Regions from separate parts of the Paenibacillus sp. GbtcB18 genome, predicted to be linked through region 3. Evidence: riboswitches for the same ligand, from Rfam matches in the RefSeq annotation. Region 3 holds a riboswitch; each other region holds the start of a gene.
The links. Region 3 has a riboswitch for cobalamin ahead of nrdI (class Ib ribonucleoside-diphosphate reductase assembly flavoprotein NrdI). Riboswitches for the same ligand answer to the same signal wherever they lie in the genome.

Region 1 (8,090 bases), on a different contig from region 3:
AGGGGCAGGGGATGTTTATCAATCCCGCCGGCGCATCCATGCTAGGGTTCAACCCGAAAGAACTGATCGGGAACCGGCACCTTCTAACCGTCGAGCAGGCCTGTCCGGACGGCAATCAGTACCTTCCCGGCGACTCGCCGGTCGAACGGGCGGTAAGAGACGGCGTTTCCGTATCGCCGAGCGAAGGGATTTTCTGGCGGAAGGACGGAACGAGCTTTCTGGCGTCCTATCAAGTTACGCCCTTGTTCGATAAGGGGGAGAGAAAAGGCGTCGTGGTCGTTTTCCGGGATGTGACGAACGAGAAAGAAATTATCCGGGCCAAGGAATTTGCCGAACAGGCCGACCGGGCCAAATCGGAGTTTCTGGCCATTATGTCCCACGAACTTCGCACGCCGATGAACGGGATTATCGGAATGATCGGGCTGCTCCAGGAAACGATGCTGGATGAAGAGCAGCGCAGTTATGCGGATATTATCCGGGAAAGCAGCGACGCCCTGCTGCATATTTTGAATGAAATTCTGGATTTCTCCCGGATCGAAGCGGGCAAAATGGAATTAAATCTGGACGCGATCGATGTAAGGGAAACGCTGGCGCGCGTTCTGGAGCTTTTCCGGGTAAAAGCGGAGGAAAAGAACCTGAAGCTCTCGTGCGATATTCCGGCCGGGCTGCCCCGGTACGTGCTGGGAGACGAGACGCGGGTGAGACAAGTGCTGATCAATCTGATCAGCAACGCGATCAAATTCACCGAGCGGGGAAGCGTCTCGGTAGCGGTGGAAATTACGCCTTCTTCCGAGCCCCAATCGGTCATGCTGGAATTTACAATTCGGGACACGGGGATAGGTATTCCCGCCGGACAAATCCACCGGCTGTTTCAATCGTTCTCTCAACTGCATCCCGCCATTAACCGCAAATACGGCGGTACGGGGCTCGGCTTGTCGATCAGCAAGAAACTGGTCGAGCTGATGGGAGGCGAGATCGGTGTCGAAAGCGAAGAGAACGCCGGCTCCGCCTTCTTCTTTACCCTGCACGCCGGTTTAGGCGACTCAGAAGTGCTGGATACGGCTCCCGTGATCTCACCGGCGGAAACCCCGCCCGTTCCTTCCCTTCCGGAGGCGAAGCCTGCGCCGCTGCGGGTGCTCATTGCGGACGACCATCCCATGAACCGTAAACTGCTTCATACGTTAACCGGCAAGCTGGGTTATTCGGCGGATGTCGTAAACAGCGGAGCGGAAGCCGTGCAGGCTGCGGGGGAGCAGACGTATGATTTGATTTTCATGGACGTGCAGATGCCGGTCATGGACGGGTTCGAGGCGACCCGTCTAATCCGTGAAAAATACGGGAAGAAGCCAATGCCTCCCGTCATTATTGCCGTAACCGCTTTTGCCAGAGAAGAAGACAAGGAACAGTGCCTGGCGTCCGGGATGAACGATTATATCAGCAAGCCGGTCCTTGCCGGTGAGCTCAAACGTCTGATGGCCAAGTGGACTGCCCGGATAAAAGAACGATAGAAGCCGTGAAAACCCGCCGCGGAGCGGGTTTTTTGTTTGTACAGGCCCGAATACGGGGCCTATCCGCACCCGATGCGATTTGTGAAGTCGATCGGAATGTTTTATAATAAGCTACATTTAAACCTACAATAGATTAGCCGCATACAATAGTTTAGGTGAATACGTCAGTATATTACTGGAGGAATTTTCATGCAGTTTATTAATCAGGCGGCCGTCCAGCAAGTTCTTGATCTGCTAAAGGGCCATGACCTGTATATTCATCTGGAAATGACGAACGGGGCTTACGCTTCCCACCTTGACCAGTCCAAACATACGGCCTCGACGTTTATCCGCAATTCGAAGATCCGCTATCTGCAGGGTTCTATTGCCGGAAACGGCCCCTACCGGGTAGGGCTCAAAATGGAAGAAGGCTGGGTTTATTCCGAGGGACTTACCCATTGGGATGAAACGGAGACGCAGAGACTGATTTTGTCGGGACATGATAAGGACGGCAAGCTCGTCGTTTCGCTGCAGCTGAGCCGAGACCCTTTTTAACTTACAAAGAGAGAAGGTAGATGGAGATGGAACGACACATACTGGTCGTCCTGCCGCATCCCGATGACGAAGCGTTCGGCATATCCGGTACGCTTGCCGGCCATATACGCCAGGGAACCCCGGTGACTTACGCATGCTTGACACTGGGAGAGATGGGACGCAACATGGGCAATCCCCTTGTCGCCAACCGCGTGACACTGCCCGGAATCCGCAAAGCCGAGCTTGAGGAATCGTGCCGGTCGATCGGAATTCAGGATTTGCGGATGCTGGGCTTTCACGATAAAACGATTGAATTCGAAGACCGCGAACTGCTCGTCGGCAAAATCCGCGGGCTCATCGACGAGCTGAATCCTTCGCTTGTCATTACGTTCTACCCGGGCTACAGCGTGCATCCGGATCATGACGCAACGGGCGCGGCCGTGATTGATACGGTCCAGCGAATCCCCTTGGAAGAGAGACCGGTCGTTCACTGCATCGCTTTTTCCAAAGGATGCGAGGATGTGCTCGGCAAAGCGGATGTCGTGAACGATGTCAGGCCGTATCTGGAGCAGAAGCTGGGCTCGATCCTTGCACACAGCTCCCAGTTCCAGCTCAACGGACAGCTCGGCGGCAAATCCGCGAACGACAAAGAGGTGCAGGAACGCTTCGGCTACGAGCGGTTGTGGACATACCGGTTTCAATAAAAGAGTGAGCGGGGCGGAAGCCGTTCCCGCATGCCGATAAACCGCCAAGGGGCAGGCAGTCGTGCCGTTCCTTGGCGGTTTGCCGTTATTCGAGGGAGAGGGCGGCTCGGGCGTTGGCCGCGTCGTTTTCCAGCAGTTCCTTCAGGTCATAAGCGGGGTACGCACCGTCCGCATACAGCCGGTTGAACACTTTGGCGTGAAATTCGACCGCTCTCAACAGATGTTTCACAAAGGTTGCCCGTAGACGGGGAGTCGCGGTTTCCGTGAGGGCGCAGGCGTAGCCGCGTACGGCGGTTTTGGCAAAAGCGAGAAGCTGTCCCGCTTCCAGGACGGGGAGCTCCGCAGGTTTATTCCTGGAGGCGGCAGGCGCTTCGGGATAATACGCCAGCAGCTCGTTCAGATTCTGCTCCAAGGTTTGTATCGCCGCTCTGAAAAGCGTTTGAAGCCCTTCGTCCGCAAGCGTCGGTAATTTTTGTTTACAAGCGATCAGTTGTCCGGTCTGAAGGCTCACAAGCTCGTGAAGCTCCAAAGTTTCGTGCCAGGCGAGATGCTGGGGGACTTTCGGCAGGCTCATCTTCTCAGACTCCGTTCGTGGGGTTTATAACAGCCTATGTGAAGGGGCGGAGATTAGTAAGTTGTCAGTACCTCCAAACGGAAGTTCGCGTTAACGAAAGTGTGAATGGGGAATAGTTGATTGTTAACTATTTAATACCTATGGGGGACACGACAACGATGCTAATATATTTTTAACCTTAACTAAGGAGCCCGCGGAGTGCCGAATAATAGCAGCCTTATTTCAAAAGCGGTTTTAATGGCAGAAAAAGCCGGATTAAAAGACATTACTCCTATCGAGCTTGGTAATGGCGGGAACCTGATCGTTCATTTGGCCCCGTTTCCGATTGTGGCCCGAATAGCCGCTGCGATTTCAAAAAATAATGGAGATTACGCTTACAAGGTACTGGTTCGTGAATTAAGAGCCGCACGTCATCTCCATTCAAAGGGAGTGCCGGTCCGTTTGCCAACCGACCTTACGGATGCAGGACCATATGATATTGGCGGCACATGGATGACGCTTTGGAAGTATGTTCCCCCGACAGACCTGGAGCGCCCTTCGCCAAGCGAAGCAGTTGAATTGGTCAATACACTTTCACTGGCATTGAAAGATTTTACCGGCGAGATTCCTATGCTTGGTGTTTGGGAGCGGACATGTCAATCGGCTTTTAGATTAATGAATCATCCGGATCCGCGTATACAAGATTTGTTAAGTCTGTTTTTCACAATTGATAGACAGATGCGTCTTGAAACAAGCTTGCTCATACCGTCTCATGGAGATGCCCATTCAAGAAACTTATTACCGAGTCCCGAAGGCTGGATCTGGTCGGACTTTGAAGATGTATCTTTGATGCCCGCATACTGGGATCTGGCTTCCTATGTAGGCAATCTTGCCTTGTTCAACGGAGTTCAGGAGCCAACCTTTCAATATATCTGGAGTGAGATGAATAATCAGGCCGATAAGGAAGCTTTTGGATTTGCCGTTACCGCACGCATACTGATGTCCACTTTAGGTAACTTGGATTTCGGACTCTCGGGTAACGGAGATTTGGAATTTGCCTATAAACAGCTTGAACTGGCAAAAGATTTTATTCATCAAATCAACCTGATTATTGAAGGGGAATAGCGGAGTCATAACCGTCGCGACTCTACTTCATAGTCCGAAGTTTGCCGGGCCCGCCTTACCGGTACGCCTGCTTGCCCGCATGCTTCGGTATTTGCCAAAACGCCGGATTTGGACTACTATTAATCGTGAAGTTGTTTGACATGTATGCTTTTCTTTAGACAACAAAATATCAAACATTCTTTATTGAACGGGTTCCGGTTCTTTCTCTGGGGAGAGGGAACGGATTAAAAGGGAAGTTCGGTGCAATTCCGATACGGTCCCGCCACTGTAAGGGGAAAAGGGGCGAAGCCCCGGCCGAAGCGCATCACGTCACTGGTGAATCCGGGAAGACGCGCATAGGGTTCCCGAGTCAGGAGACCTGCCTGTTTACCGGTAACTTCATTCCTACGCGGATATAGGATGGCGTTGATGCGAATGTTCTCCCTAATCGTCGGGTCCTGACCCCGGCGTATTCATGCGATGAACCCAAACATCCTGCCTTCGGCGGGATGTTTTTATTTGTTTCGGATCGGTTGAATCCTCCGGCTTTACGGGTAAAATGAAGTCCGCCGCATTTTGATCGAAAGAATGATGTACAAGTATCTTCAAACCGTATGGGAGGAACACGATGTATTACGGAGTCAAACTAAATACGAACTACAAAACCCTTTGGCAGGAGGGAATGAAGGACTGGGACGGAAATCTTCCCGTGCGGATGACCGATGACGTCAAGGAAGAAGGGTTCTGGAACGCTTTTATGAAAAAGAAAGAACAGGCCGGGGTGGATTCTTGGGTTGCCAACTTGCGCAAGGAGCTGATCACTTTGATCGATCCCGGCGAGGATGTGCTGGAAATCGGCCCCGGCTGGGGAAATTATACGTTCGAAGCGGCCGAGAAAGCGGGTTCCCTCACCTGCGTCGACAGCTCCGAAAGCGTGCTTGCTTTCCTGAAAGCCGCAGCGGAGCGGAAGGGCTGGAATCATGTAAACTTCGTGCATGCCAAATGGGAAGAGCTTCCCGAGGTGGAGCGGGCCGACGTGGTATTCGGCGTCAATTGTTACTACCGGATGCAGGAGATCGACCGGGCGCTGCTGCATATCAACAACACGGCGAAGCGTCTCGGAATCGCGGGAATGGTAAGCGGTCCCGAAAGACCGCACTACAAGGACATCCGGGAGCAGCTCGGCTGCCGGATCAAATTTCAACGCAGAGATTACATCCATTTGCAGAATCTGCTTTATGAACTCGGAATCGACGCGAATTGTAAAATTGTCAATCTGCACAAAACGTATGCCTACGATACGGAGGAAGAGCTGATGAAGGATAACCTGAGCGCGGTTTTGGACAAGGAGTATGACCGCAAGAAGGCTGTGGAGCTCTTGTACGCTTATGTGCGAGAAGAAGGCGGAAAGCTGATTTACCCGCACAATTTCAAAGCGGCTCTCCTTTACTGGAAGCCGGAAAAACGGCTGGAACCTGCGGACCTGCCCACGGAAGTGAAACGGGTCGTGGAAGTTTAAATCAGAGCCGTTGAAGTGTTTTCCCGGTAACGCGGTTTCGCGTGCCGGGATTTTTTTATGGCTTCACGAATCGGACAAGGGAAGGAGCTTGTCATAAATTCAGGCAAACTCGCATAGGGATGAAAAAGTGGAAAGGGTTTAAGGGAGAAGTCTTTTTTATTGAAAAACGTAATAATTACGATTAAAATAAGGATATTGTCGTACACAGGAGGGGAGAACGTGCATTTCAGCGGCGCAAGCAGAGGGATGAGAAAAAGACACCTGATTTATATTGCAGCGGGAAGTTTCCTGGCTATACTGGCCTGGCAAGCCGTGCGGACAGGGAATGCGGGGCTGCCGGACCCTTCGGTTCTCCGCCTGTTCAAGACGATGTTTATCGGCATCGTGCTCGAAGCGGTTCCTTTTATTATGCTAGGTGTGCTGCTTTCCTCGTTCATGCAGGTTTACATCCCGGAAACCTGGATCCGCAAAGCGATCCCCCGGAATCCTTTGCTCGGATTCGTTTATGCCTGCCTGCTGGGCATCCTGTTTCCGATTTGCGAATGCGGCATGATCCCGGTCGTCCGGCGGCTGATCAACAAAGGAATGCCGCTGTACATAGGCGTAATCGTCATTCTGGCGGGTCCTATCGTGAACCCGGTCGTCTATGCGGCCACATACACGGCGTTCCGGATGAATCCCGAAATGGTGTATGCCCGGATGGGACTGGCCCTTGGAGTCAGCGCGTTTATCGGCTTATTCGTATACGCGTTCATTAACCAAAATCCGTTGAAACACAGACTGGACTCGCTGTATGCCGAGAACGGACAAGACTGTGCGCACGTGCAGGGCGGCGGCAAATTCGTTACGATGATGGGCCACGCGGGCGGGGAATTTTTCGATATGGGGAAATATCTCATTTTCGGCTCTCTCGTTACGGCCGTTATTCAGGCTTTTGTGCCTAGAGGGGATTTGTCGGCGCTGGGGGAGGGGGAAGTGCTTCCGCATCTGTTTATGATGGGATTTGCCTACATATTGTCGCTCTGTTCCACCTCGGACGCGTTTGTCGCTTCTTCCTTTCTCCAGACATTTTCCAAAGGTTCCCTACTCACCTTCCTCGTTTTCGGGCCCATGCTCGATTTTAAAAGTACGCTCATGCTCTTGTCCGTCTTCAAAACGAAGTTTGTCCTGCTGCTGGCCGTTCTTATCACGATGACCGTGTTTGCAGGTTCCGTCATTGTCGAACACCTGTTTTTCAACTAACGCTTTGAATTCGGGGAGGTGAATCGGGTGGAAGACAGGCGCGCTTACGCCTTCCATTCTTTTATGAGGGCGGCGATTCTATGCGGGTTTTCGCTCTATATCGTCTATCTGGTCAAAACGGGCGGCATGACGCATTACTTGGCGCCCCGCCTGGTACCGTACGTCAAAGCTTCGGCGATCGCCCTGTTCGTGCTGGCCGTGATCCAGATTTATCTGGCCCTGCAGCCCGCTTCAGGCAATGAATCCGACTGCGGATGCGAGCCCGGTGTCAGGAAATCTAAGCTTTCGCACGGTGCGGCTTATTCCTTGTTCCTTTTACCGCTGCTGCTGGGCTTTCTGCTGCCCGACCGGGTAACGGGGAGCGATATCGTTCAAGTGAAAGGGATTCAACTGAATACCTCCAACCTCCAGACGCAGAGGAATGCAGATACCCGGGACGATTCGCCTGAGAAGCAGCAATCTTCAGAGAAAGCGAGCCGGGGCAAGGAAGATACGCAGGAAGCCAGGCTCAAGGAGATGTTCAAAGGCAGCCGGTTTACGGAAGATTACGCGAAGCTGGCCATGCGGCTTTACCAAAAGCAAACCATTCTTATCGGGGAGAAAGGTTTTATGGAGAGGCTGACGGCCGTGGATCTGTTCGCCGGCAATTTTGCGGGGAAACAGATGGAAATCAGCGGCTTCGTTTACCGGGAGGACGACATGCCCAAAAACCAGTTCGTCGTCGCAAGACTGACGATGCAGTGCTGCTCTGCCGATGCGTCTCCGTACGGCGTTATCGTTGAAGCTCCGGATGCGGATTCGTATCTCAAGGATACATGGGTAACGGTGAAAGGGACGATCCGCAAGTCGGTGTACGAAGGTAAAGATGCGATGAAGCTGGAGGGAGCCGTGATCCGGAAAATTAAAGAGCCTTCGTCCCCTTACGTATATCCGTATGCCGGTGATTT
Region 2 (8,090 bases), on a different contig from region 3:
GGGCTGATCGAGGGGATCGCAGACGCCCCGGACGTAGAGATCGAACCTTTCATGGAAGATGAAATGATTCTCATTGCTCCCCGCGATCATCCTCTGACCCGGGAACCGTTCAAGCTCCAGGCCTTGCAGAACCAGACGTGGGTCTGGCGGGAGCCCGGTTCGGGAACCCGCGCTTACAGCGATAGGCTGATCGCCGAATGGCAGTTGAACGTGAAGCGCTCCTTTATGTTCAGCAGCTCCCAGAGCGTGAAAGAAGCGGTGTCCGCCGGGCTCGGGATCGCTCTTTTGTCGAGATGGATCGTGCGCAAGGAGCTGGAATCGGGAGAAATCGTCCATCTGGGAGCCGGCGGCCGCCGTCTGACCCGGACGCTGACGATGGTGCGCAGGACCGCGGGTGAAAACTCCAAAGCACTGGAAGTATTCGTCCAGAAAGTTCGCGGAGCTCATGAGGCGATGCAGGTTCCGGGTCCCACCGCAACCTGACCGGTCACTGTTCCTTTTCTTTGCGCGGCACGACTGCGGACGGCTTCGGTCCCGTTCTTCTTCCCGTTCCAAAACTCCCCTGCTTCACATGCCTCTTCCCGGCGTTAAATAGTCGGTAGCCTGTAACAACCTGCCCCTAACCATACGGGAGTCTATAGACTTCCCGCACCGGCGGACAGACAGGCTCCGTTACGTCCATTACAAGTACGGGGAGAATGCGCATGGAGCCCTTAAAACAAACCGAACGAAAACCTTCACCCCCGGTCCGCACCTCGGGAAATACACGGAAGCCTACCCAAAAAAGCTGGCTCTCCTCTTATTGGCTGAAGGGCGGTATCCTGCTTCTCGTCTTTTTCATCTGGGCGGGCATCGTGGCCGCCGTTCATACGCACAAAGCTTTGCCTCCGGGCCTGTCGTTCGAAGGAAAAGCCTACCGGACGGAGAACGTGGACTTTCTATATGATCTTTCATATAAAAAAGACGGCGGCTATCATCAGGAACAGATGATTTTCGACCGGGTTAACCAAGCTATCGCGGAAGCGAAGGAATTTATCGTGGTCGACATGTTCCTGTACAGCGGGTACTACGACAACGACCAGTCCTTCCCGCCTCTGAGCGGACAACTGACGGAAAATCTCCTGGACGCCAAGCGGAGACATCCTGCCATGCCGATCACGATCGTTTCCGATGAGGTGAACACGACCTACGGCTCGCACCCGTCCCCGGAGCTTGAGCGGCTCAAGGCGGCCGGTATCGGGGTCGTACTCACGGATACGGATCCGTTAAGAGACTCCGTCCCGCTATACTCCGCCGTCTGGCGGATGGGGTTCCAGTGGTTCGGACAGTCGGGCAAAGGCTGGCTGCCCAATCCTCTGGCGGATTCCGCCCCCAAAGTGACGCTGCGCTCTTATTTGAAGCTTTTCAATGTCAAAGCGAATCATCGCAAAGTCGTCGCCACCGAAAATACGGCGCTGGTGCTGTCCGCCAACCCGCATGACGCCAGCTTCAACAACTCGAATATCGGGTTTCAGATAACCGGCAGCAAGGACTTCATCTCCGAAGTCGTCGGAACGGAGCAGGCCGCTTCCGTTATGTCCGGCGGACCCGCGCAACTTCAGCCGAAGGCGGCCGATACGCAGAAGGAACCCGCGCGTCCGGAAGCGGCGTCCGGAAACGGGACGCAAGAACCGGCGGCGCCCTCCCGGGATGCCGTGACCGTACGCCTGCTTACGGAAGGGAAAATTTATTCCCGCCTGCTTGACGGTATCTCGGCAGCGCCCAAGGGCAGCGAGATCCGCATGGGTATGTTCTATCTCGCCGACCGTAAGGTCATCGACGCTCTGCTGGATGCTTCCGCCCGGGGCGTATCCATCCAACTGCTGCTCGATCCGAACCAGAATGCGTTCGGGCACAGCAAGACCGGGATTCCGAACCGTCCGGTCGCCGCGGAGCTGAGGAAGAAGACGGATGGTAAAATCGCCGTTAAATGGTACAACACCGCACAGGAGCAGTTTCATACGAAGCTGATCGACATCCGTCATCCCGACGGCAGCGCCGTCATTAACGGAGGCTCCGCCAATTTCACACCCCGTAACCTGGATGATCTCAATCTGGAAACGAACGTGGAAATAACGGCCCCGGCAGGCAGCAAAATTACACAGGACCTTGACCGTTACTGGGACCGCCTGTGGAATAACCGGGATGCCGAGTACTCCCTGGAGTATCCGGCCTACGAGGATAAGCTGGTCGGCTTCAAGCGAATCGTCTATCATCTGCAGGACATGCTGGGATTTACGACTTATTGATTATTTAAAAATTGCTCTAACTCTCGAATGTTATTTTGTAATTATTCTCTTGTTAATGGTATAATTTTCTAATATGTTCCAAATGATTTGGGACATATTACGCACCTGGTGCAAGACATTATGAAGAAAACAGATACCGAGTTGGAGTGAATGAGTTGCTCAAAAAAAATAGCATAGCGATTTCCGTTGTTGTTCTCCTTCTGCTCATCGCCGCATCCGTATTTTATAGCGAGCATACTAATAAAAACCTGGGCTTGGAAAGCATTGTCGGCCATTCACTATCGGTCGTCCTCAACAATTACGATGAGGTAGCTTCGAGCAAAATCGAGAATTTTTCTCCCGATAACATAGCCGGCATAAAAATGAAACTAGTAAGTATCGAAGCCTACTCCGCTATAATAGATCAGGCGGTCGAATACGAGGCTTTAAAGCCGATAGCTGCAAATATGCTGTCACTAACTGAAAACATGGAAAAAAGCTATAAAGCGAATGACGGAAAACTTACTGACAGAAATAAAGAAGACTATAAAGTATTGGAAACGGAAATACGAAATTTAATCCCCCTTATCCGCAGCACTTATTACCAGCCTGGAACAGAAGGTAAGGCCTCTTTGAAAGTTACTGAACAGGGCATTGCTCCAATTAAAGACAGACTTAGTAAATATGCGGCAAGTGCATTAGAGTAAAAAAGGTTGAACAGGATTACATGCCCAACTTTCGATAGGTCATCTATCATTCTCCGAAGATTTCTGACAGAAGAACGCCATTCTTTTTCCACGGTGACTATGGTATAGTTGCAAGTGGATTTAGAAAGGTGGGACATCACGTGAATACATCTCCAATTCCGGTTTCCACCAAAAGCAGACCGCGCACTGCTTACTGGAAACCTTTTTTATTTATCGCCATTCTCATAGGCGGGTTGTTTTACGTCAAGTGGGAGCCGTACTTCCACAAAGCGCTTACCGCGGCGGCCAAGCACGACATCGGGAAGTCGATTCTCGCAGGCTCCGCCGAGCCTTCGCTGGCCGCGGCTTGGGACTATTCCGTGGTCTATTTCAAAGCCGTCTGGAAAGCCGCGATTCTCGGCATCGTCCTCGGCTCTCTGCTTCAGGTGCTGATCCCACAAGATTGGCTGAAGCGGGTGTTCGGCAAGCGCACTTTCGGCAGCACAGTAGCCGGCGGACTTAGCGCCATGCCCGGCATGATGTGCTCCTGCTGCGCTGCTCCGGTAGCGGTAGGCATGCGCAAGCAGTCAGGCTCCATCGGCTCCGCTCTCGCTTTCTGGATCGGCAACCCGGTACTGAACCCGGCGACGATCATTTTCATGGGCTTCGTGCTTGGCTGGAAATTCGCCGTTCTAAGAATCGCCGCTGGGATTGTGCTCGTGTTCGGCGTCTCGTACTGGGCGGAACGCCTCGTCACGAAAGACGATACAGCGACCGGCGAGTTTCCGCAGATGCCGGCTGCGCAGCACCATTCCGGGCCGGTCGTCGTCCGCTGGCTGAAAGCGCTCTGGACGATGTTCTGGACCGTGGTTCCCGTCTACTTCATCGCCGTGTTCATTCTCGGCGCCGCACGCGCCTGGCTGTTCCCGGCCCTCGATCCCGCGATCGGAAACAGCCTCGTCGCTTTGATCGGACTCGCTTTGGCCGGAACCCTGTTCGTCATCCCGACTGCCGCGGAAATTCCGATCGCCAAAACGATGATGGCCCTGGGCCTGGGCACGGGACCGGCTGCCGCGCTTATCATGACGCTGCCTGCCGTCAGCCTGCCGTCCCTCATTATGGTGCGCAAGGCGTTTCCTGCGCGGGTGCTCTGGTTCACAGCCAGTATGGTTGTCCTGACAGGAATCGTAACCGGCGTGGTCGGCATTTTCATCCTATAAAATCAAGTTCAGCGAGAGGGCCGATACCCCTCTCGTTTTTTTCGCAAATAAAAGACAGCGGTTACAAAGATCAGGGTGTGAGAGATTCCAAAACCGCTTCCGGCAGCGTTTCAGCCTTGAAATTCAGGCCTTTTCCGCAATTGACAAGGTTTGGGACATCCTGTAGTATTATCACGAAAAACTGCATATTTGTGGAAACAGGTATTTTAGAGCCACTCTAAAATTTAAAAGGGAAGAACGGTGAAATGCCGTCGCGGTCCCGCCACTGTAAGGGGAAACACTCTCAATCACATCCGGCACGAAGCCACTGGAACTAAGACGTTCCGGGAAGGCGCCGGTATGGACGCCCCGAGCCAGGAGACCTGCCTGTTTGGACAGCACTGATACGACCTACGAGGAATAGGGAGGTGTTTGAGATCGCAAACTTTTTTTGTTGCGTGCATAAGACATCGTGTTCCCGTGCGAAGGGAAAGATGTCTTTTTTTGTGTGCGGAGAAGAGGTCCAAAGCCGGGAATTACCGCATCGGAGTCATCGGATAGAGCTTGCGGAGCTGGCAGCCGGGCATCGGGTATAACGAATCACCGTCCGAAAGTACAGCAGGGGCATGCCCCCGTTCTGCCGCACTGGCCGCCGCTTACGGCGGACCACATTCATGAAGGAGGATTACCGATGAACATCCGTAAAACCCTGGCGTCTTTTCTGCTTATAGCCGGAATCGTCTGCTTCTTTCTGGTAAACGAGCCGGAGTCGGCTTACGCCATGCATATCATGGAGGGCTTTTTGCCGCCCTTCTGGGCCTTATTCTGGTGGGTGGTCTTCCTGCCATTCTTCATCCTGGGCGTCCGCGCTCTGATCCGAATTACTAAAGAAACGCCGGAGCTCAAGCTCATGCTCGGTCTGGCCGGGGCCTTTACATTCGTCCTGTCCGCCCTGAAAATACCCTCGGTTACGGGAAGCAGCTCCCACCCGACGGGTACCGGACTGGGAGCCATCCTGTTCGGACCGCTTCCCATGAGCGTCCTCGGCTCCGTCGTTCTTCTCTTTCAGGCCCTCCTCCTCGCCCACGGCGGGCTTACGACACTGGGTGCCAACGCATTCTCGATGGCCGTTGCGGGACCGTTTGTCGGCTATGCCGTGTACAAACTCATGATCAAATCGACGGGCAGGCAGAAGCTCTCCGTCTTTACGGGCGCCGCGCTCGCCGATCTGACCACCTATCTGGTCACCTCCGTGCAGTTGGCGGTGGCATTTCCCGCAGCCGACGGGGGTATGCTCGCCTCTTTTGCCAAATTTGCGGGCATTTTCGCCGTCACGCAGATTCCGCTTGCGATCAGCGAAGGACTGCTGACCGTGCTGGTTCTGGGCTGGCTGCAAGCCTATACGCCGCATGAAATTTCCGCTCTGCAGCGCAATCTGAAGGGAGCTGACCGTTCATGAAAACGTGGAAGAAGAATGTATGGATCCTGGTCGCGGTCGTCCTGCTTGCCGTGCTGCCGCTCATTTTCGTTAAAGGAGAGTTCGGAGGAGCGGACGGAGCCGCGGAGGAAGCGATTCAGGAAATCGCTCCGACTTACGAGCCTTGGTTCGCGTCGCTGATGGAGCCTCCCGCTGAAACCGAAAGCATGCTTTTCGCGCTGCAAGCCGCGCTTGGAGCCGGTTTTATCGGGTATGTGATCGGCTTGTATAAGGGAAAGGCCTCCAAACCGAAGCCTAAAGCATGATGCTCAAGCGGATTGACACCATTTCCTATGCCAATGCTTTCCGGGGACTGTCCCCCGTCTGGAAATGCGGATTTGCCGGCTGTCTCTTTATCCTGTCCTATGCCAGTGCTCCGCCCGTTCAATTGGCCGTTTTCGGATGGATAACGCTTTGGACCCTGCTTTACGCACGCGTCCCGGGGAAGCTTTACTGGCTCGTATACGGCGGCTCGCTGCTGTTTTTCGCGGCCAGCCTGCCTGCTCTCCTGCTGGAATTTGGAAGAAATGCGGGGACCGGGGTTCCCCTTTCTTCGGGGTGGATCATCGGAACGGCCGGTCCATGGACCGTTTATGTCACGGGTGAATCTTTGTCCCGCACAGCGGGGCTGTTTATGCGGGTCTCCGCCTGTCTCGCTTGTCTGCAGTTTGTGTTGTTCACGACGCCCTTGCTGGAAATTCTTCAGGTGATGAAAAAAATCCGCATGCCTCAGATCGTGATTGAGCTGACCCTGATTATGTACCGCTATATTTTTTTGCTCGCCGATACGGCTCACGCCATGCGGACCGCCCAGCGCTGCCGGGGCGGGCAGAACGGATTCGCAGGCGGACTGCGCGATACCGCTCTGCTGATCGTTCATCTGTTCGGCCGGACGATGCAGCGTTACCGTGGTCTGACCTACGGGCTGACCTCCCGCGGCTTCACGGAACGGATCGAACTTGCCCCCTATGAGGCGGCCCCTGTCCCGCCGCGCTACAAAGCCGAAGGCATGACCGGGATCTTTATGCTGACGGCAGCTCAGATTTGGCTGAAATGGAGGGGATTCGCATGAATCCGATCATGGAACTGGCGGACGTCGTCTACAGCTATCCCGGTACCGAAAAAAAGGCCCTGGCCGGACTCAGCCTCACGATTCCGGCGGGCCGGAAAATCGCGCTTTGCGGGCATAACGGCTCCGGCAAATCGACGTTTTTCCTGCATGCCGTCGGCATTCACCGGCCGCAATCGGGGACCGTGCGCTGGAAGGGCGCTCCTGTGTCCTACAAGCGCCAGGATCTGCAGGAGCTGCGCAGGCAGGTAGGACTCGTGTTCCAGGACCCCGAGCAGCAGCTCATTCTCGGTACGCCGTACGAGGACATCTCTTACGGCTTGCGGAACGCCGGCGTTTCCGAGCCCGAAATCCGCGTCCGGACCGGAGCGGTACTGGAGAGTATGGACCTGGAGCAGCTCGCCCATACCCCTATCCATCACCTGAGCCTCGGGCAGAAGAAGCGCGTCACCCTGGCCGGCGTTCTTGTGCTGGAGCCAAGCCTGCTGCTGCTCGACGAGCCGACGGCGTATCTCGATCGCGCGTCGGAGCGGCTTCTGCTGGATGAGCTGGCGGACATCGGGCAGAGCGGCGTCACCGTGGTCATGGCGACCCACGACATGGACCTGGCCTACACGTGGGCGGATGAAGTCCTGGTCATGGACCAGGGTGCCTGTCTGCTGCAAGGGACGCCCGATCGGGTTTTCGCGGAGACGGACACCGTCGAACGCATCGGTCTGGAGCTGCCCATGCTCCTCCGGCTGTGGCGCTCCCTCCCCCGCGCGCTGCGGGAAGGCATCGACCCTCCGAGGAGCGCCGATGCCTTCGGAGAGCTTCTCGCGGCCCGGCTTCAAGCTGCGGCTGCGCAGAGCTAGACGCTTGAATCCCATACAAAAAAAGCAGGTCAGGAATTTCTCCTGCACCTGCTTTTTGTATTTGTCCGCAAACCGGAAGCCGCGAGATGCGGCGTGTAAGGCCGACGCGGTCTTACGCGGGCCGCTTTTTTTACCGATCCGGATGTGCTTAAGCCTGCTTGATATCGAAAGAGCTTTTCAGCGATACGGTCAGATTGAAGACCAGATGATCTTTCGTGGACGCTTTAGGGTCCACATTGAAGTAACCGTGGCGGAAGAATTGGAACTTGTCGTTACCCTCGGCATCCTTCATGTTCTCCTCCACAAATCCGCTCAGGACCTCCAGAGAATTCGGATTGATCCGGTCGAGGAACGTGCTTCCTTCTTCCTTCTCTTCCTGCTCCGGCAGAACCAGCGGCTCGTAGAGCCGGAACTCGGCCGGTACGGCGCGGGTCGCTTCTACCCAGTGGATCGTTCCCTTCACTTTGCGGCCGGTAAACCCGCTTCCGCTCTTCGTCTCCGGATCGTAGGTGCAGCGCAGCTCGATCACATGGCCCGC
Region 3 (8,090 bases):
TGGAAAACGAACTCAACGAAGCGTTCGAGCTTATCAACAGAAGCCCGGTCGACGTGGTATACGTTGTCGATTCGTACGGCAGCATGAACCATAAGGATATCGACTATATGGTCAATAAATTCCAGCGTCTTCTTCCCGAGAAGAAACTGGGCCTTCATATGCATAACAATATGCAGCTCGCGTTCTCCAACACCGTAATCGGTGCCGAGAAAGGCGTCGAGTTCCTCGACACCTCCGTCTTCGGTATGGGACGCGCGGCAGGCAACTGCACCACCGAACTGCTCGTCAGCTACCTGAAAAACCCCCGTTACGACGTGCGTCCCGTCCTGGACCTGATCGAACGCCACATGGTCGCCATGCGCGAGAAAGTGGAATGGGGCTACATCATCCCTTACATGGTCGCCGGAACGCTCAACGAACACCCGCGCGTAGCCATGGCTGTCCGCAACACCGCGGACAAGGACAAGTACGTCGAGTTCTACGACAAGCTGACGACACCGGAAACTATCGCCAACAATTAATAGCCTTAACAAGATCCTTTCCTCCGGGAAGGGATCTTGTTTTGTTTTGCGGCGCCGTGAATTTGAACTCATTCCCATTAACTTTTGTTAGTATCCTTAATAATTCTCCTTTGATATAGTGATCCGTGAATAAAGCAATCGATCCTAACATCTATTGGAGTGAGATTATGTCCGCCAAAACCAAACACGATGCTTTTGAGGAATTTTATACGAGGGCATCCAATACCGGACCGGCTGCCGGTACGTTTTTCAACGATAAAGCTTATCTTTTTTACACGAACGGAAATCTGCTGGATCTCATTTGTATGGAAACTTACCTCGCCGACGATAAACAGGAAAAGGTCAGAGTCGTTAAGAGCCCGGGCAAAAAGAAAGGGCCGCTCGGCATCGAGTATTTGACCAAAGTGGCGTACGGAGGCGACGGAGTCTCCGGAGGGTATATACCGGCACTGGCCGCCTGCGCGCATGAAGGCGTCTTGTATTTGTTTTACGCGGATCAGCGGGGCACGCTGTATCAAATGACCTCCCCGGACGGAACCGAATGGTCATCGGCTCTTCCCTTAAGCGAGCGCATGCGCCTTCGGACAGACTCCCGGTTCGCAGCCGTGTCGGCCGGAACCCGCTTGTATCTCATCGGCTCCGGTGCGGACAGCAAGCTGGCGCTGAACTGGACGGATGACGGAGGGCAGACGTGGGAGCGGACGGACGCCCGTGAGCGGCGCCCCGCGAAAGATGGCAAGGCCGAGGAAATCGGCATCGCGGACGTCACTCATACGGCGGCGTGCAGCTACCGGGAGCCCGGCGGCGAAGTGCGGATCATGGTCGGCTATATTCAAAGAAGCCCGGATAAGAAGGCGGTCATTCCCCGCAAAAAAGAAGCTTTAAAAACTTGGCTCCTGCACCACGAAGAAAACGCACCGCCCCGGAAAGTAAATGAACCGCAGTCCATAGCGGAAGATGAAAACGTCAGCCACTTCGCGATCGTTCCGGGCTCTATCGAGAACGGCTATACGGGCAGCGTCCTTCAGATGTTCGTCAGCGGCAAAGCCGAGAAAGACATCAAAGCGAGGAGATACGAATACTCCGTCCCTTCAAGCCGCTGGTCGCCCCCCATTCTCCGGAACTGGGGGCATATGTCGACGCCTTCCGGGCACCATGTCGACGCCTTCCAGTTCTTCAAACCTACGGACGAGGGACATATCCGGTCGGAAATCTGGTTTACGCAGACGTTCGACGGCTCCGGTATGAAAAAACATCTCGGAGTAGGCCGATACCGCTCCGATCGGCTTACCTTGACGGACACGTTGACGAACTGGGCCAACGATGACCATCTTACGTTTCTGGGCGTTGTGGAAAGCCCCCCTCCCCACGTGCTGAACGGCTCCGAGCTTACAGACTCCATCTGTTCCTTCCGGTTCAAGTGGTCGAAGGAAGAGCAGGCGGCGGTATCCGCGAAGTACAAATTCGGCGCTTCTCTCAACTTTAGCGGCAAAGTTCCGGTCGTGGGACTCGGAGGCGAAATGAAAATCGCATACGAGCGGACACGGTCCGTCACTTCGGAAATGAAGAGCATCAAGGAATTTTCGATTGAGCTGTATCCGTCTGCCACCAAAAAAACGGCTACGCATTTGTATATCCGGCCCAACATAACCAGGCTTACCTACAAGCTGGCGGATTGGCAGGAGAACGACCTGGGCGTGCAGCTCAGTCTTTTCTCCGTATCGGATCTTAGCATCGAAGCCCGCAAAGGCAAATCCTTGAGCACGTTTCCGAAACAGCCCGATCCGAACCGCATCGAGCATTATGTGCAAAGGTTTACGGCGCTGCCCGATTATGCGGATAAGCAGCTTTCGTTCAGTATGCCGGTGAATTGGTCGGAATCCATGAAAATCGAAGAAAATTTTATTAAAGTCAGCAAAACCTTCACCTCCGTTTCCAACAGCGTATCCGTTGAATGCGAGCCTGCGGGCGAGGCGCCCGGCGATATATTTTCGATCGGTGTAGGGTCCAGCTTCATGTACACGTATGAAGTGAACGTATCCACCCAATTTTCATCCCAAATGGGCTGTACGGTCCGTTACCCGAATCCCCGTCCGGGTGAAACCGATGATATCAGCGAAGTGAAGCTGCTCATGTATGTGTTCTACCCCGATAAAAATAAAACGGATCGCTGCTACTGGATTCCGCAGGAAACGAAAAACCAGTACCCCTGGTGCGTAGCGTGGTCGGTGGATGAGCTGGTTAGGCAGCAGGTTGACAGTAAGCTTATTTGAATGCACGATAGGGCTGGGGCTCCCTGCTCAACGAATTGTTTTGGGCATTCGGAACCTTTAAAGCTGCATCTTTTTCTACCCTCAAGACGAGCTTGGGGGTAGAATCGTATTTGTAGGCATGTACCTATTAGGGAGGACGTGTATGAACAATTACGCATTACTCTTTGGACTGCTGCTGCTTTTGTTTTTCGGTTTGAACGTCCTGCTGAATGATATATCGCGCCGGGACCATGAACCTGCACCGTCATGGAGGACGAAAATATGGGCAATTCCGGTTTTCTCCTTGCTCATCATCGGGCCGGTAACCGGTTTTGCTTTCTTATATATGACATTCTTCCGGGGGATTGAACATACCAGCTCACTCATCCGTTTTACGGGCAAAGCGGATCTCTTCACTTTTTCCCTGATCATCTTGCTGAGCTTCCTGTTCTTCGAGACTTTTATTCATCCTCTCCTCCATGCACTGATTCCCGGTGTGTACATCAAGGATTTTTTGTCCGCTCTCACTTTGTCTGTCGCTCTGCACGTGATCGAATGGATACTTGCAGGCATAATGATTCTTTATAAAAAGAACAACAAAAAGAATTTAAACATGTAAAAGGGATCAAGCTCCAACCCAAGGAGCTTGATCCCTTTTTATTTGAATGCACGTGAAAACACCCCGCTCCGCGCATGGAAATCAGCTTGGCTGCATGTCCCTCCGCCGCCCGCAAACTTTGTCGAAATAAAAAGAATCTCAAATAAAATCTCGCCCGTTTATGGGCAGGTTATCACACCTTTTTCGCCTTTTATCTCGGTTTTTCTCCCCTTGTTGAGTCCTTACGCACTGTTGACAAACCACAATATATTGAGGTAAATTCATATCTATCACCTACATATTCACTATATATAGACTATATATGGATTGGACAGGTTTCCCGCCTACCAGGCGGGAATCAAAAGGGAAGTCCGGTGAGAATCCGGCGCGGTCCCGCCACTGTCAACGGGGAGCGCCCCACCCATACCGCCACTGACGAATGCCGTCGGGAAGGCTGCGGAGGGGCGCAATGAACCTGGAGCCAGGAGACCTGCCTGTCTGAAAGACACCGCTGAACCTACGGGAGATAGGGAGGTGTCCGGACGTTTTTCACATACAGCCGCCAAGCCCGGCTGTCCCCCTCTTCCGCCTTCGGGCGGGGAGCCGGGCAGCCGGCTTTGTACGCGCGGCTGCAGCCAGCCTTTTTGCAGAGCCGTCAGCGGCACGCGAAAGGGCTGGGAGCTGACTGTGAATTTAGAGCCGCTCTTTGTCACAAGGGGCGGCTTTCATCCGGGCGCGCCGACTACTTCCCGTGGTCGGCGCGCCCCGTATTTTTGATAGAGTGGAAAGGAAGATGCTTCCATGCTGGTAGTTTACGATTCCCGTACGGGAAATGTTCAACGATTCATTAACAAGCTGAATTTGAAGGCCGTACGGATCGAAGAGGATTTGACGATCCAGGAGCCGTTCGTCCTTGTTACCTATACGACCGGATTCGGTCAAATTCCCGGCAAAGTGCTGGACTTTCTGAAACATCACTCTTCTCTTCTGCGCGGCGTAGCCGCTAGCGGCAATCAGAACTGGGGACAATCCTTTGCCCTGAGCGCCGACCGCATTTCATCGGCATACGGTGTTCCGGTGCTTGCCAAATTCGAACTTTCCGGCACGTCTAGCGACGTGGAACGATTCCATAAAGGGGTGCGCCATCTTGAAGCATATTGAACTGAACAACGAACTCATGATACCGGGGGAAGACGGATTTTACCGTCTGGAGAAAGACCGCGAAGCGCTGGACGCCTTCCTTGAGGAAGTGCAAGGGCAGACCGTTCCTTTCGGCAGCATCAAAGAACGCTACGACTATCTGATCGGCGAAGATTTCTACGAGAACGTGTACGAACACTACACGCTGGAGCAGATCGAAGCCATCCACGAAACCATCCGCGAAAGCGGCTTTAAGTTCCAGTCCTACATGGCCGCTTCGAAATTTTATAAAGATTACGCCCTGCGCACCAACGATAAAAAGCAAGTCCTCGAATCGTATGAGGACCGTGCCGCCATCGTCGCTCTCCACCTCGGTGAAGGCGACTTCGGCAAAGCCCAGCGGATCGCCAAGGCGATCATCGAGCAGCGCGTCCAACCGGCAACGCCGACGTTCCTGAACGCCGGACGCAGCCGCCGGGGCGAAATGGTCTCCTGCTTCCTGCTGGAGATGGACGACTCCCTGAACTCCATTCAGTACGTCATCGGCACCTGCATGCAGTTGTCCAAAATCGGCGGCGGCGTAGCCGTGAACATGTCCAAGCTGCGCGGACGCGGCGAGCCGATCAAAGGCGTCGAAGGCGCCGCCAAGGGCATCATGCCCGTCATGAAGCTCCTAGAGGACGCCTTCTCCTACGCGGACCAAATGGGTCAGCGCAGGGGCTCCGGAGCGGTCTACTACTCCGTATTCGGCTGGGACATCATCGAATTCCTCGACTGCAAAAAGATCAATGCGGACGAAAAATCCCGCATCCAGACGCTGTCGATCGGCCTGATCGTGCCGCAGAAGTTTTACGAGCTGGCCGAGCAGAATAAACCGCTGCACGTGTTCGCCCCGTTCTCCGTCTACAAGGAGTACGGCCGTCACCTCGACGATATGAATATTGACGAGATGTACGAAGAACTGCTCGCCAACCCGAACGTGAAGAAGAAAGTCGTGATGAGCGCCCGCGACATGCTGACCAAAATTGCCGTTATCCAGCTCGAATCCGGCTACCCTTACATCATGAACCGTTCCAACGCGAACCGCGGACATGCTCTGAAAGACATCGGCAAAGTGAAAATGTCCAACCTGTGCACGGAAATTTTCCAGCTCCAGGAGACGACGGAGATCGGCGATTACGGCCAAGGCGATATTATCCGCCGGGACATTTCCTGCAACCTCGCGTCGCTTAACATCGTGAACGTGATGGAAACGAAGAGCATCCGCGATTCCGTCCACAGCGGCATCGAAGCGCTGACTTCCGTCAGCGATAACACGACGGTCGCGAACGCACCAGGCGTTGTGAAAGCGAACAAGGAGCTTCATTCCGTCGGACTCGGCGCGATGAACCTGCACGGCTATCTGTCGAAGAACCGGATCGCTTACGAAAGCCCGGAAGCAAAAGAGTTTGCGCGCGCCTTCTTCATGGCCATCAATTTCTACTCGCTGGAGAAGAGCATGGAAATCGCACGCGACCGCGGTATCACTTTCGCCGATTTCGAACGCTCCGAATACGCAAAAGGCACCTATTTCGCCAAGTACGAAGAGAAGGACTACCGTCCGGAATCCGATAAAGTCAAAGCTCTCTTCGAGGGCATGGATCTTCCGTCGCCGGAAGACTGGAAAGCTTTGAAAGAACAAGTCATGAAACACGGCCTGTACCATGCTTACCGCCTGGCCATCGCGCCGACGCAGAGCATCTCGTACGTGCAAAACGCGACTTCCAGCGTGATGCCGATTGTCGATCAGATCGAGACGCGCACGTATGCGAACTCGACGACTTACTATCCGATGCCTTACCTGTCCAAGGAGAACATGTTCTTCTACAAGTCGGCTTACCGGATGGACCCGTTCAAGATCATTGATCTTATCGCGGAAATCCAAGAGCACGTGGATCAGGGGATTTCAACGGTGCTGCACGTAAACAGCGACATCTCGACCCGTGAGCTGGCCCGCAACTACCTGTACGCCGCCAAAAAAGGCCTGAAATCGCTCTACTACACCCGCACGAAGCGGTTGACCATGGAAGAATGCCTGAGCTGCTCCGTTTAAGAGAGGGCCTGGTTAAGAATAGATTCGTGTAAAAGAAACCGGCTGCGCGACAGGAGCTTAAACACGCTTAGCGCAGACCGCAAATCATCCGTATGGCGCTATCCCGATAAGCAGCTTTATGCAGGGCCGGAACTTGTCAGCCCCGTATAAAGCTGCCTATGGTTAGGCACGGCAGCGACTGATGCCGGATTTGCAGCGCGCCCCATCCAAAGGAGAGAAAACGATGAAAGCCGTCAATTGGAATAAACCCGACGACGATTACACCTGGTCGTTTTGGCAGCAGAACGTCATGCAGTTCTGGACCGAAGAAGAAATTCCCCTTTCCGACGATAAAATGGTCTGGATCGAGATGAGTCCGGACGAGCAGGACGTCTACAAGAAGGTTCTGGGCGGCCTGACGCTGCTGGATACCCTTCAAGGCGGAGTCGGCATGCCGAGACTCGTCGAGCACATGGACGGCCTCCAGCGCAAAGCCGTGCTGTCGTTTATGGGCATGATGGAGCAGATCCATGCGAAGTCCTACAGCAGCATTTTCACGACGCTGGCGAGCAACGAAGAGATCGACGGCATTTTCCGCTGGGTCGAAGAGAACGGACGCCTGCAGCAGAAAGCGGATCTCATCAACCGCTACTACAACAGCATCCAGTCCGAGAAAGACCTGTATCTAGCGATGACGGCTTCCGTTTATCTCGAAAGCTACCTGTTCTACAGCGGCTTCTTCTACCCGCTCTATTTGGCGGGACAAGGCAAAATGACGAACAGCGGCGAGATCATCGACCTCATTCTGCGCGACGAAAGCATCCACGGCCTATACGTCGGCACGCTGGCGCAGGAGCTGTTCGCGTCTCTGAGCGAAGCGGACCAGCAGGAAGCCGCCGAGGAGCAGATCAAGCTGCTTCTGGAGCTGTACGAGATCGAGAAGCTCTACACGGAAGAGCTGTACACTCCGCTCGGCCTGCAGGACGATGTGCTGCGTTACGTGCGCTACAACGCCAACAAAGCGCTGATGAACCTCGGGCGCGATCCTTACTTCCCGGAAGAGCCGGTTCATCCGGTCGTTCTGAACGGAATCCGGACGCAGACGAAGCAGCATGACTTTTTCTCGAAAAAAGGCAACGGCTACGTCCGCGCCCTCCGCGTCGAACCGCTTAGCGACGACGATTTCAGCTTCGAAGGGCTGTAAGACCGCCGCCTTCGGCGCCCGAACGAGCAGGACGGACCGTATAAGCGGCCGCCTAAACGAAAAAGACGTACAAAATTGGAGACAATTTTGTACGTCTTTTTGCGTTCGGCTGCGGGTGTGCCGGATGTGGGCGCTCGCTGTTCGCAGCGTATGGCTGGCCTTGCCCCGGCAACGGCTGCCTCGGCTTCAGGCGTTCAACTCCCCCTGCTCCGGCAGGTCGCTTCAGCCAACCGGCTGCTCACGCTTCAGGCGTGCTTTCGCCCATGCTCCACCACGCTCTCAATCCGCATCAAGGTCGGCCATT
Region 4 (8,090 bases), on a different contig from region 3:
AGCGCAAGCATCACTTCCGTAGCATGCTGGTTTAAGGTCACGGCCCGTTTGGGCGCTTCCGCAAAATGAAGCTTCTGTCCCATATTATCAAGTTCTACGGCTGCCGCCGTTGTTCCCGCCGACTCCGCAGTCCCTCTCGGTACAAGTTCTTTCGTTGAATCGGAAGCGGAGCAGGCGCTTATAGCGGCCATGCAGACAAGAACCAGGCATACGAATAAAGAAAGTTTAAGAGATTTCATAAGATTCAAAAGGATTCCTCCGTCTTTTTTAGTCCGGCGTTATAAAAAGATTCCGGCAAGTATGTAATGACAGGCTTGCCTGTCAGGGCGTGCAGGTTCACCTCGGCGTTAACGCCGAATATGTCCCGGAGAACAGCAGGGACGAGAAGCTCCCCGGGCGTTCCTTCCGCCGCAATCCTTCCCTCGCTGATGATGTAGAGACGGTCGCAATAGTAAGCCGCCATATTCAGATCGTGAAGGGCGGCCAGCGTCGTGATTCCCAGCGAGCGGACAAGCTCCATGATCTGAAGCTGGTAGCGGATATCCAGGTGGTTCGTCGGCTCGTCCAAAATCAGAAACTTCGCCTGCTGAGCCAGCGCCCGGGCGATAAGCACCCGCTGCTTCTCGCCGCCGGACAAGGTCGCGAAGCTGCGTTCTCCGAAGTGTCCGAGTCCGACCGTTTCCAAGGCCCGGAGGCATATTTCCCGGTCCGCTTCCGTATCGCTTTCGTACCATTTCTTGTGGGGATATCTTCCCATCAGAACCATGTCCGCCACGCTGAAATCGAATTCCACGGAAGATTCCTGGCTGACGACGGCCATCAGTTCGGCCGCTTTTTTGTAAGGCAGATTCAGCAGCTCCCGCTCATCCAAAAACACCTGTCCCGCGTCCGGCTTTAGCTCGCGGTAGACCGTTTTGAGCAGGGTCGATTTCCCGCTCCCGTTCGGGCCGATCAGGCCGATAAACTCGCCTTCGCGGACGTTCAGGTTTACGGAATCGAGTATTTTCTTGGCCCCTATGGTCAGGGAAAGATGATTCGCTTCCATGTTCATTTTGAAGTTCCTCCGAACGCGTATGAGCTTCTGCGGAGCAGCCAGATGAAGAACGGGCCGCCGCATATCGCGGTGACGATGCCGATCGGCAGTTCTTCCGGCGCAAGCGCGAGCCTGGCCAGCACGTCGGCCCAGATGACGTAGACCGCCCCGAAAAGGACGCTCACCGGAAGCACCTTGCGATGGTCGGAGCCGAGCACCAGCCGGACGATATGAGGAATCATCAGGCCGACAAAACCGATAGAGCCGCTGACGGACACGATCGTTCCCGTGATCAGCGCGGTCACGATCACCAGACAGGTCCGGAACGCCGGCACATTGACCCCCATCGTTCCCGCTGCGCCTTCCCCCACGAGAAGAGCGTTCAACGACCGGTGCTGAAAGAGCAGGAAAAGGATACCGGACACCACGATCAGAGCCGGTGCGGTGAGGTATTCCCACTTCGCGCCCGCCAGGCTGCCCATCAGCCAGTAAACGACGGAGCGGATGCCTTGGGCGTTCGGCGCCATCGTGACGATAAAACTCGTAAACGCCGACATCATGCTCGCAACGGCTGTTCCCGCAAGCAGCAGCCGGGTGGTCGATATGCGGCCTCCTACCTTGGCGAAGGTAAAGACAAGCGCCATCGCGACCAGAGAGCCGATAAAGGCCGAAACCGGCAGCGCGTAAGCGCCAAGAAACGAGAAGCCGCCGAACAGCAGAACGAGGGTAGCCGCAACCGACGAGCCGGACGATACCCCGAGTATGTAAGGATCGCCGAGCGAATTGCGGATCAGCGCCTGGATCGTCACTCCGACCGCGGACAAACCCGCTCCTACGACAAGACCGAGCAGGACGCGGGGAAAGCGGATGTTCCAGATAATTTGCTCCTGTGCTTTCGTCCAATCCCGCTCGATCAGGCTGCCGATTCCCGGCATATGCGACAAAGCGATCTTCCAGACCGTGACGGGCTCAATTCGCACGGAACCGAGCATGACGGCCGCCGTCACGGAGATCACAAGGAAAAGCGACAAGCCGCCCAGCAGCAGCGGAAAAGCGGTTAGGGCGCGTGCCTTTCCGTCTTTTTTTACGGACGTGGAGCGGGCGCCCCCGGCCTCACCAGTCTCCCGTACCGTTTCTTTATTGCAAACCGACTGCAAGTCCTCACCTCGATCCTTGATATATTTAGGACTGACCATGCAAAAAAGCGCCTCTCCCTTCGTTTGCAGACAAAGGGAAAGACGCTCGTAATTTCAGTACGGAACGCATCTAACACCTCCCTATCTCCCGTAGGTTGATCGTGTTACGGATACAGGCAGGTCTCCTGGCTTTCAGCGTCATCATCGGCAGCAGTCTTCCCGGTACGGATACCAGTGACTAGGGTTGCTGCGACTCTTCTGTTACAGTGGCGGGACCGCGCCGGCATTGCACCGGACTTCCCTATTAAGCTGTACCGCGGCAAAATCTCTGCGGCAAGCACCTGTACCGAGTTATTCAATTCATCGTCCGGCTGTATTTTACACGAAATACGGAGTGCGAACCGGAAGCATCTTGTCTATCATAGCGGATACGACAGGAATCGGCAACATCTTCCATCCCGCTTAATCGGGCAGCAGGCCCCGGATTTGCTCTCTGATTGCGGGATTGTCCAAATCAAGACCGAGAACGGACACCATACCCCGGTCATCGCGTGACCGGATTAACCGCCCGATGCCCTGCCTCAGGCGGAGCAGCATGTACGGCATGTCCACGTCTTCGTACGGCTGAGCCGAATCTTTCCGTTTGGCCGCAAAGACGGGATCGTCCGGAGGAAAAGGAAGCTCCCAGACGATAACGTGGGACAAGGAAGGCCCCGGAATATCCAGTCCTTCCCACAGCGTTACCGCACAGAGGACACTTTCCTCGTCGTTTTGAAACGACGAGATGAGGTGACTGATTTCCGCCGAGCCTTCAAACAAAAACCGGTAATCGGCAGATTCGGGATACAGCGCCAAGCTCCCTCTGAAAGTTCCCAGCGCCTCGCGGGACGGGAACAGAATAAGCGCACGTCCTTCGGATTGCTTGAGCAGTTCCAGAACACGGCCGGTCTTATCCTCCTCCGGCTTGTCTGGATACAGGTTCGCCTTCATTTGGGCGCTGTAATCGTAAGGCGAAGGAACGGAGAACGAAAGGAAGCTCTCGATGCCGAGGCTGCCCGCCATGTAATCAAAAGAGCCGTTGACGGATAAGGTCGCCGATGAGAACACGACCGGCATTTTTTTCGAGAACACGCGATCTCTTAAAATCTCCTTGACCATTTTCGGCATGATGACCAGGGTGATGCCGTCGGAATCCTCCGTAACCCAAGAAATGAGCTGGCCGGGCTTATCGAACAAGCTCAAAGCAAGCTGAATCATTTCCAGGTGCTCCTCGACGATTTTGAGCTGGTAATCATCCAGGGTGGACAGCCCGCTCTCGAATACGAGCTCTTCCTCGATCACGTCGATCAGCTGCCGGAACCGGCTTACTTCCCGTTTCAGCTCTTCGTTCCAGGCGAATTCTTTCCGGTCCGAGGCCGGGACGGAATAGCTGCTTTCGTCCAGCACGCGGAACAGCGTTTCACTTTGGACGATAGCTTCCTCGATAGCCAGGGCCAGCGTTTCTCTGATCTCGCCTTCCAGAAGCCGGATGACGATGCTTTCGAATACCGCATGCTTCAATTTGTAGGTGAGCGCGTTTTGCGCGGCCGTTTCAAGCAGATGCCCTTCGTCGAAAACGACGGAGCTGTGCTCCGGCAGCAGAGGAAGCTGGCCTTCCCGTTTACGGGCCTCGTAGGTCCAGACATGTTCCATGTAGAAATCATGGGAACAAATGATCAAGTCGGCGGACTTGCGGTAATGCTCACGCGACAACGTCTGTCCGCAGCGATGCCGCTGGCTGCAGACGAGGCAGTCCTGGAACACGTCCCAGCCGATCCGTTCCCACTGCTCGTCCGTCAGCTCGGGGTACTCCTTACGGTTGCCGTACGGATAGAAAGACTGGAGCGTATCCGGGTAGTGGACGAACGAAGGAAGGCCGTGATAAATCTCGCTGAAGACTTCCTCTTCGTCAGAACCGCCGCCCCGGGTGTCGTCCAGCTTATTCAGGCAAATGTATTGATGCTGCGACTTGCCCATCCGGGCGTCAATCGTCAGATCGAGATGCCGGGCGAGCTTGGCGATATCCCCTTCGGGTTTGACCAGCTGCTCGATCAGCGACTCGTCCGCACAAGCGATAATCGCGGGTTTTCTCGTATAACGCGCATACGTAAGAGCGTAGAGCAGATACACCAGCGTTTTCCCGGTTCCCACTCCCGCTTCCGCAAAGATGGTCTGTTTCTCCTGGTAAGCCCTCTCCAATTGAAACGCCATATAAATTTGTTCGTCTCTCACTTCAAAACCGGCTTCCGGCAGAAGCTCGTAAAATACGTCGGCAATCCAGTCGCTTGCCTGCTGAATAAAAGGTTTCGTCGGATCAAATGCAAATGGATAATTTCTCAATCTGGCCGTGCCTCCACATCATCGTTACGTACATCTGTCCATTATACCGCAAAAGATCCCCGTGCGAATCCTCCTTTTCTTAGAAGCGCAAAATAAAATCCGCCCGGAGGCGGATTCGTCTTTCTAACTTGCCGGCTAAGTCATTGAAGTTTTTGGTAGACAAGCTCGGAATCGATCACATATTCCTCACCGGCCGCTTGCAGATCCCCGCCCGACAGATCTTTCGTTTCGGTGGTCCGGACCTTTTTCGACGCGATGTCATACGCGGTTATGGTCACGCTGCCTTTGGCGTAGTCGGTTTCCGCCCAGAGCAGCCGCTTCGGTTCAGAGGCCGAGAGCAGCTTCACAGTCCGCCCGGAATTCGTCTCGTCACCGACAAGCGTATACAGGGCGTTCCCCGCATCCACCAGCATGAGCGCGCCGGACTCTCCCAGGACGGGCTGCGGATTATGCAATTCCGCAAGCTTCGCCTCGCTTAGCTTCGTCAGCTTCCCCGTTGCGGGCTGCACGAGATGATAGACCGAGTTCGTTTTCCTCGGCTCACGGTCTTCCGCTCTCTCCAGGGTATAGCTGCGAAGAACAGCCGCGCTGGAGCTTCCCGCACTTGTGATGCCGATACTTCTTTCGGCGTTACCGGTGTTGCCGGCACTTAGGGTGCTGCCGAGGCTTTCGCCGCTGCCGCCGACCCAGCCGCGAAGCTCCAGCCGGTCCCCGTGCTTCAGCTCGCGTGCGTCGGTACTCCATACCGGTTTTCCGTCCCGGCCGAAAATCTTGATGCCCTGCGGAGCTATCACCTTGATATCTTCTCCGCCTATCACGTTCTCATCGCTGTTCGTGAACGTATACTCGTAAGCGGCGTAGCGGCTGTCCGGGCTCCATTTGAACGCCGGGTTTGAATGCAAACCGGTATCCGCCGGCAGATCGGCCAGCTTGACGCCTTTGCCGTCAAACAGCCGGTAGCCGTCCTTCTCATACCAGAAGCGCTCCCCGTCCGGCGATTTGAACAAGCGGAACACCGGCCACGTGTGGCTGAAGGTTCCGTCAAGCGCTTTGACGCCGCCGCCCGCAAGGTCCGCGATCCACAGCTTGCCCCCGCGGTAGCTGTTCAAGTACAGCTTGCTTCCGTCCGAGTTTAACCAGCCGGATGCCAGAAAATCCGGGGATAGATCGGGAGGGACGTTGGCCGCCAGTTCACGAAGACGTCCGCTGCCAACGTCCAACGACACGATCCGGTAGCCGATCCCCGCGCCGCCCGCCTTCCCGACGGGCTGGATCATAACGACATGAGAATCGTCCCTGAAGCCGTATCCCATGGCCAGTGTATCGGTCGAATAAGTGTCGCTCATTTGCAGATCGGCAAACGGAAACACCTTGAACGTCTTCTTCGCAGGATGCACGGCTACGAGATCGAGCCGGTACCGGGTTCCTCCTTCGGCCGGAGATGTCCTGCGGACGAGGTGCAGGACGGTTTTTCCGCTATCGGGAGAAACGAGAGACTGCATCACAGCTGCCGTCGTATTCTTCTCTTCGGCCAGTTTTAGCCGAAATCCACCCTTTTTCTCTTCGAGGCTCACGTTCAGAGAGCTGGAAGCCCCAGTGGTTTCCGAAGCTGACACGCCGGGTTCCTGAATAGACGGATGAGGAAGCTGCCTCGCTTCCAACGCGACGGGAAGTTCGCGCAAGCCGCTTCCGGAAGCCTCGATTTCGGACAAGCTCAGCAGCTTGCCGCTGGATGCGTCGATGTAATAGACCTCCTTGTTTCCGGATTCGAATTTCGCTTCCGCCTTCCAAACCTTTCGTTTCTCCGTGCGTGCCGCAGACGATCCGCTTTGCCCGGCTTCTTCTCCGAATAACTCGGGAGGATACTGCGTCAAGCCGACCTTCCATTCCGCCTTCCGGTCCGGAACATGACTTTGGGCAATCGATAATGCCTGCTTAGAACTCATTCCCGAAATCGGTTCCGAAACGGAAGTGGAGATCGTGTTCGCCGCAAGAAGGAAGACCAGCAGAAATGCCGTTTTCATTGTACCTTTTCCACCTTTCCTAAATCCTACCATTTAGACTCTATAATTTGGAAAAAGTTGCATGATAAAAGTGGATATAATGTCTTTAATACGACCATAAAAAGGACGGTATGATGAATGACGTCTACACTTTCAACAAAAAAAACCTCCCGTCGCCGGGAGGCTTTTCCTTCTATACCTGCATGATTTTAATCAAGTTCGTCGTTCCCGTCTTGCCGATCGGCACTCCCGCCGTGATGACGGTGTAATCGCCGCTTTGCAGGAGCCCCTGCGCGGTGCCGCTGGATACCGCGGCCTGGAACATATCGTCGGTCGTCTGTACAAACTCACCTTTTACGGGCAGCACGCCCCAAAGCAGGCACAGCTTGGTCAGAACTTCGTCGCTCGGCGCAATCGCGATGATCGGCGCCTTCGGTCTGTGCTTGGACACCATCCGCGGGGTGTACCCGCTCATCGTCGGCGTCAGAATCGCTTTCGCTCCGATCGCCTCCGAAGCGCTGACGGCCGCCTGACTGATAATCTCCGTCACGTTGACCTCTGCGGGAACGCCCGCTTGCCGGCGGCTCGCTTCCGCCATGTAAAGTCCCTCGGCTTTCTTGGCGATCGTGGCCATCGTACGCACCGATTCGACCGGATACTTGCCGGCCGCCGTCTCTCCCGACAACATGATCGCGTCGGAGCCTTGAAGAACGGCGTTCGCGACGTCGCTGACTTCGGCCCGGGTCGGACGCGGGTTGACCTGCATCGAGTCGAGCATTTGAGTGGCGACAATAACCGGCTTGCCCGCCCGGTTGCAGGATTCGATCATCACTTTCTGGATGACCGGGACATCTTCGACGGGAATTTCAACCCCCAGGTCCCCGCGGGCCACCATGATTCCGTCCGATGCTTCCACGATAGCTTCCAGTTCGTCTACGCCTTCCTGGTTTTCGATCTTGGAAATGATCTGAATGTGACCGCAGCCTTGATCCTCCAGAAGCTGCCGGACCGTAAGCACGTCTTCCGCTTTACGCACGAAAGACATGGCGATAATCTCAATCTTTTCGCGGATGCCGAACTCGATATGGCGGATGTCCCGCTCCGTGACACCGGGGAGCGTCGTATGCACGCCCGGCAGGTTAACCCCTTTGCGCGGCTTGACGACGCCGCCGTTGATCACTTCGCACGACACTTCCGTTCCCGCCGCCGAAACGACTCTCAGCTCGATAAGACCGTCGTCGATCAAAATTTTGTCCCCGGCTTTCACCACCTGCGGCAGTTCCGCATAATTAACCGAAATGCGTGTGCTGTCTCCCGCGATTTCCTCGCTTGTCAGCGTGAGAGATTCCCCCGCTTTCACTTCACACGACGCTTCCTTAAGCAGGCCGATCCGTACTTCCGGTCCTTTGATGTCCATCAGCACCGGTACGATGGCGCCCGTTTCTTTCGCCGCCTGACGGATCCGGCTGATCTGCAGGCTGTGATCCTCCAGCTCTCCGTGAGCCATGTTAATTCTTGCCACGTTCATTCCGGCTGCGA

Region 1: it holds a riboswitch for cobalamin, as region 3 does, so the genes downstream of both, KVT34_RS12800 (class I SAM-dependent methyltransferase) here and nrdI (class Ib ribonucleoside-diphosphate reductase assembly flavoprotein NrdI) in region 3, are expected to answer to the same signal.
Region 2: it holds a riboswitch for cobalamin, as region 3 does, so the genes downstream of both, KVT34_RS21070 (energy-coupling factor ABC transporter permease) here and nrdI (class Ib ribonucleoside-diphosphate reductase assembly flavoprotein NrdI) in region 3, are expected to answer to the same signal.
Region 4: it holds a riboswitch for cobalamin, as region 3 does, so the genes downstream of both, KVT34_RS03375 (FecCD family ABC transporter permease) here and nrdI (class Ib ribonucleoside-diphosphate reductase assembly flavoprotein NrdI) in region 3, are expected to answer to the same signal.

What each region holds. Positions count from the first base shown of each region.
Region 1 is NZ_JAGXJX010000003.1:556,861-564,950, reverse strand. Features, by position in the region: gene KVT34_RS12825 (PAS domain S-box protein) at 1-1,508, shown strand, start outside; gene KVT34_RS12820 (YojF family protein) at 1,698-2,042, shown strand; gene bshB2 (bacillithiol biosynthesis deacetylase BshB2) at 2,069-2,725, shown strand; gene KVT34_RS12810 (spore coat protein) at 2,811-3,299, opposite strand; gene KVT34_RS12805 (aminoglycoside phosphotransferase family protein) at 3,498-4,403, shown strand; cobalamin riboswitch at 4,576-4,783, shown strand; gene KVT34_RS12800 (class I SAM-dependent methyltransferase) at 5,011-5,901, shown strand; gene KVT34_RS12795 (permease) at 6,121-7,143, shown strand; gene KVT34_RS12790 (TIGR03943 family putative permease subunit) at 7,171-8,090, shown strand, end outside.
Region 2 is NZ_JAGXJX010000007.1:310,245-318,334, reverse strand. Features, by position in the region: gene KVT34_RS21090 (LysR family transcriptional regulator) at 1-483, shown strand, start outside; gene KVT34_RS21085 (phospholipase D family protein) at 705-2,288, shown strand; gene KVT34_RS21080 (hypothetical protein) at 2,444-2,974, shown strand; gene KVT34_RS32630 (permease) at 3,115-4,173, shown strand; cobalamin riboswitch at 4,356-4,557, shown strand; gene KVT34_RS21070 (energy-coupling factor ABC transporter permease) at 4,844-5,611, shown strand; gene KVT34_RS21065 (energy-coupling factor ABC transporter substrate-binding protein) at 5,608-5,895, shown strand; gene cbiQ (cobalt ECF transporter T component CbiQ) at 5,892-6,701, shown strand; gene KVT34_RS21055 (energy-coupling factor ABC transporter ATP-binding protein) at 6,698-7,552, shown strand; gene KVT34_RS21050 (glutamine--tRNA ligase/YqeY domain fusion protein) at 7,701-8,090, opposite strand, start outside.
Region 3 is NZ_JAGXJX010000008.1:252,876-260,965, reverse strand. Features, by position in the region: gene KVT34_RS22540 (aldolase catalytic domain-containing protein) at 1-521, shown strand, start outside; gene KVT34_RS22535 (hypothetical protein) at 689-2,794, shown strand; gene KVT34_RS22530 (hypothetical protein) at 2,937-3,392, shown strand; cobalamin riboswitch at 3,688-3,883, shown strand; gene nrdI (class Ib ribonucleoside-diphosphate reductase assembly flavoprotein NrdI) at 4,173-4,532, shown strand; gene nrdE (class 1b ribonucleoside-diphosphate reductase subunit alpha) at 4,519-6,603, shown strand; gene nrdF (class 1b ribonucleoside-diphosphate reductase subunit beta) at 6,827-7,786, shown strand.
Region 4 is NZ_JAGXJX010000001.1:691,422-699,511, reverse strand. Features, by position in the region: gene KVT34_RS03385 (ABC transporter substrate-binding protein) at 1-239, opposite strand, end outside; gene KVT34_RS03380 (ABC transporter ATP-binding protein) at 245-1,051, opposite strand; gene KVT34_RS03375 (FecCD family ABC transporter permease) at 1,048-2,229, opposite strand; cobalamin riboswitch at 2,328-2,529, opposite strand; gene KVT34_RS03370 (ATP-dependent DNA helicase) at 2,632-4,548, opposite strand; gene KVT34_RS03365 (TolB family protein) at 4,689-6,572, opposite strand; gene pyk (pyruvate kinase) at 6,745-8,090, opposite strand, start outside.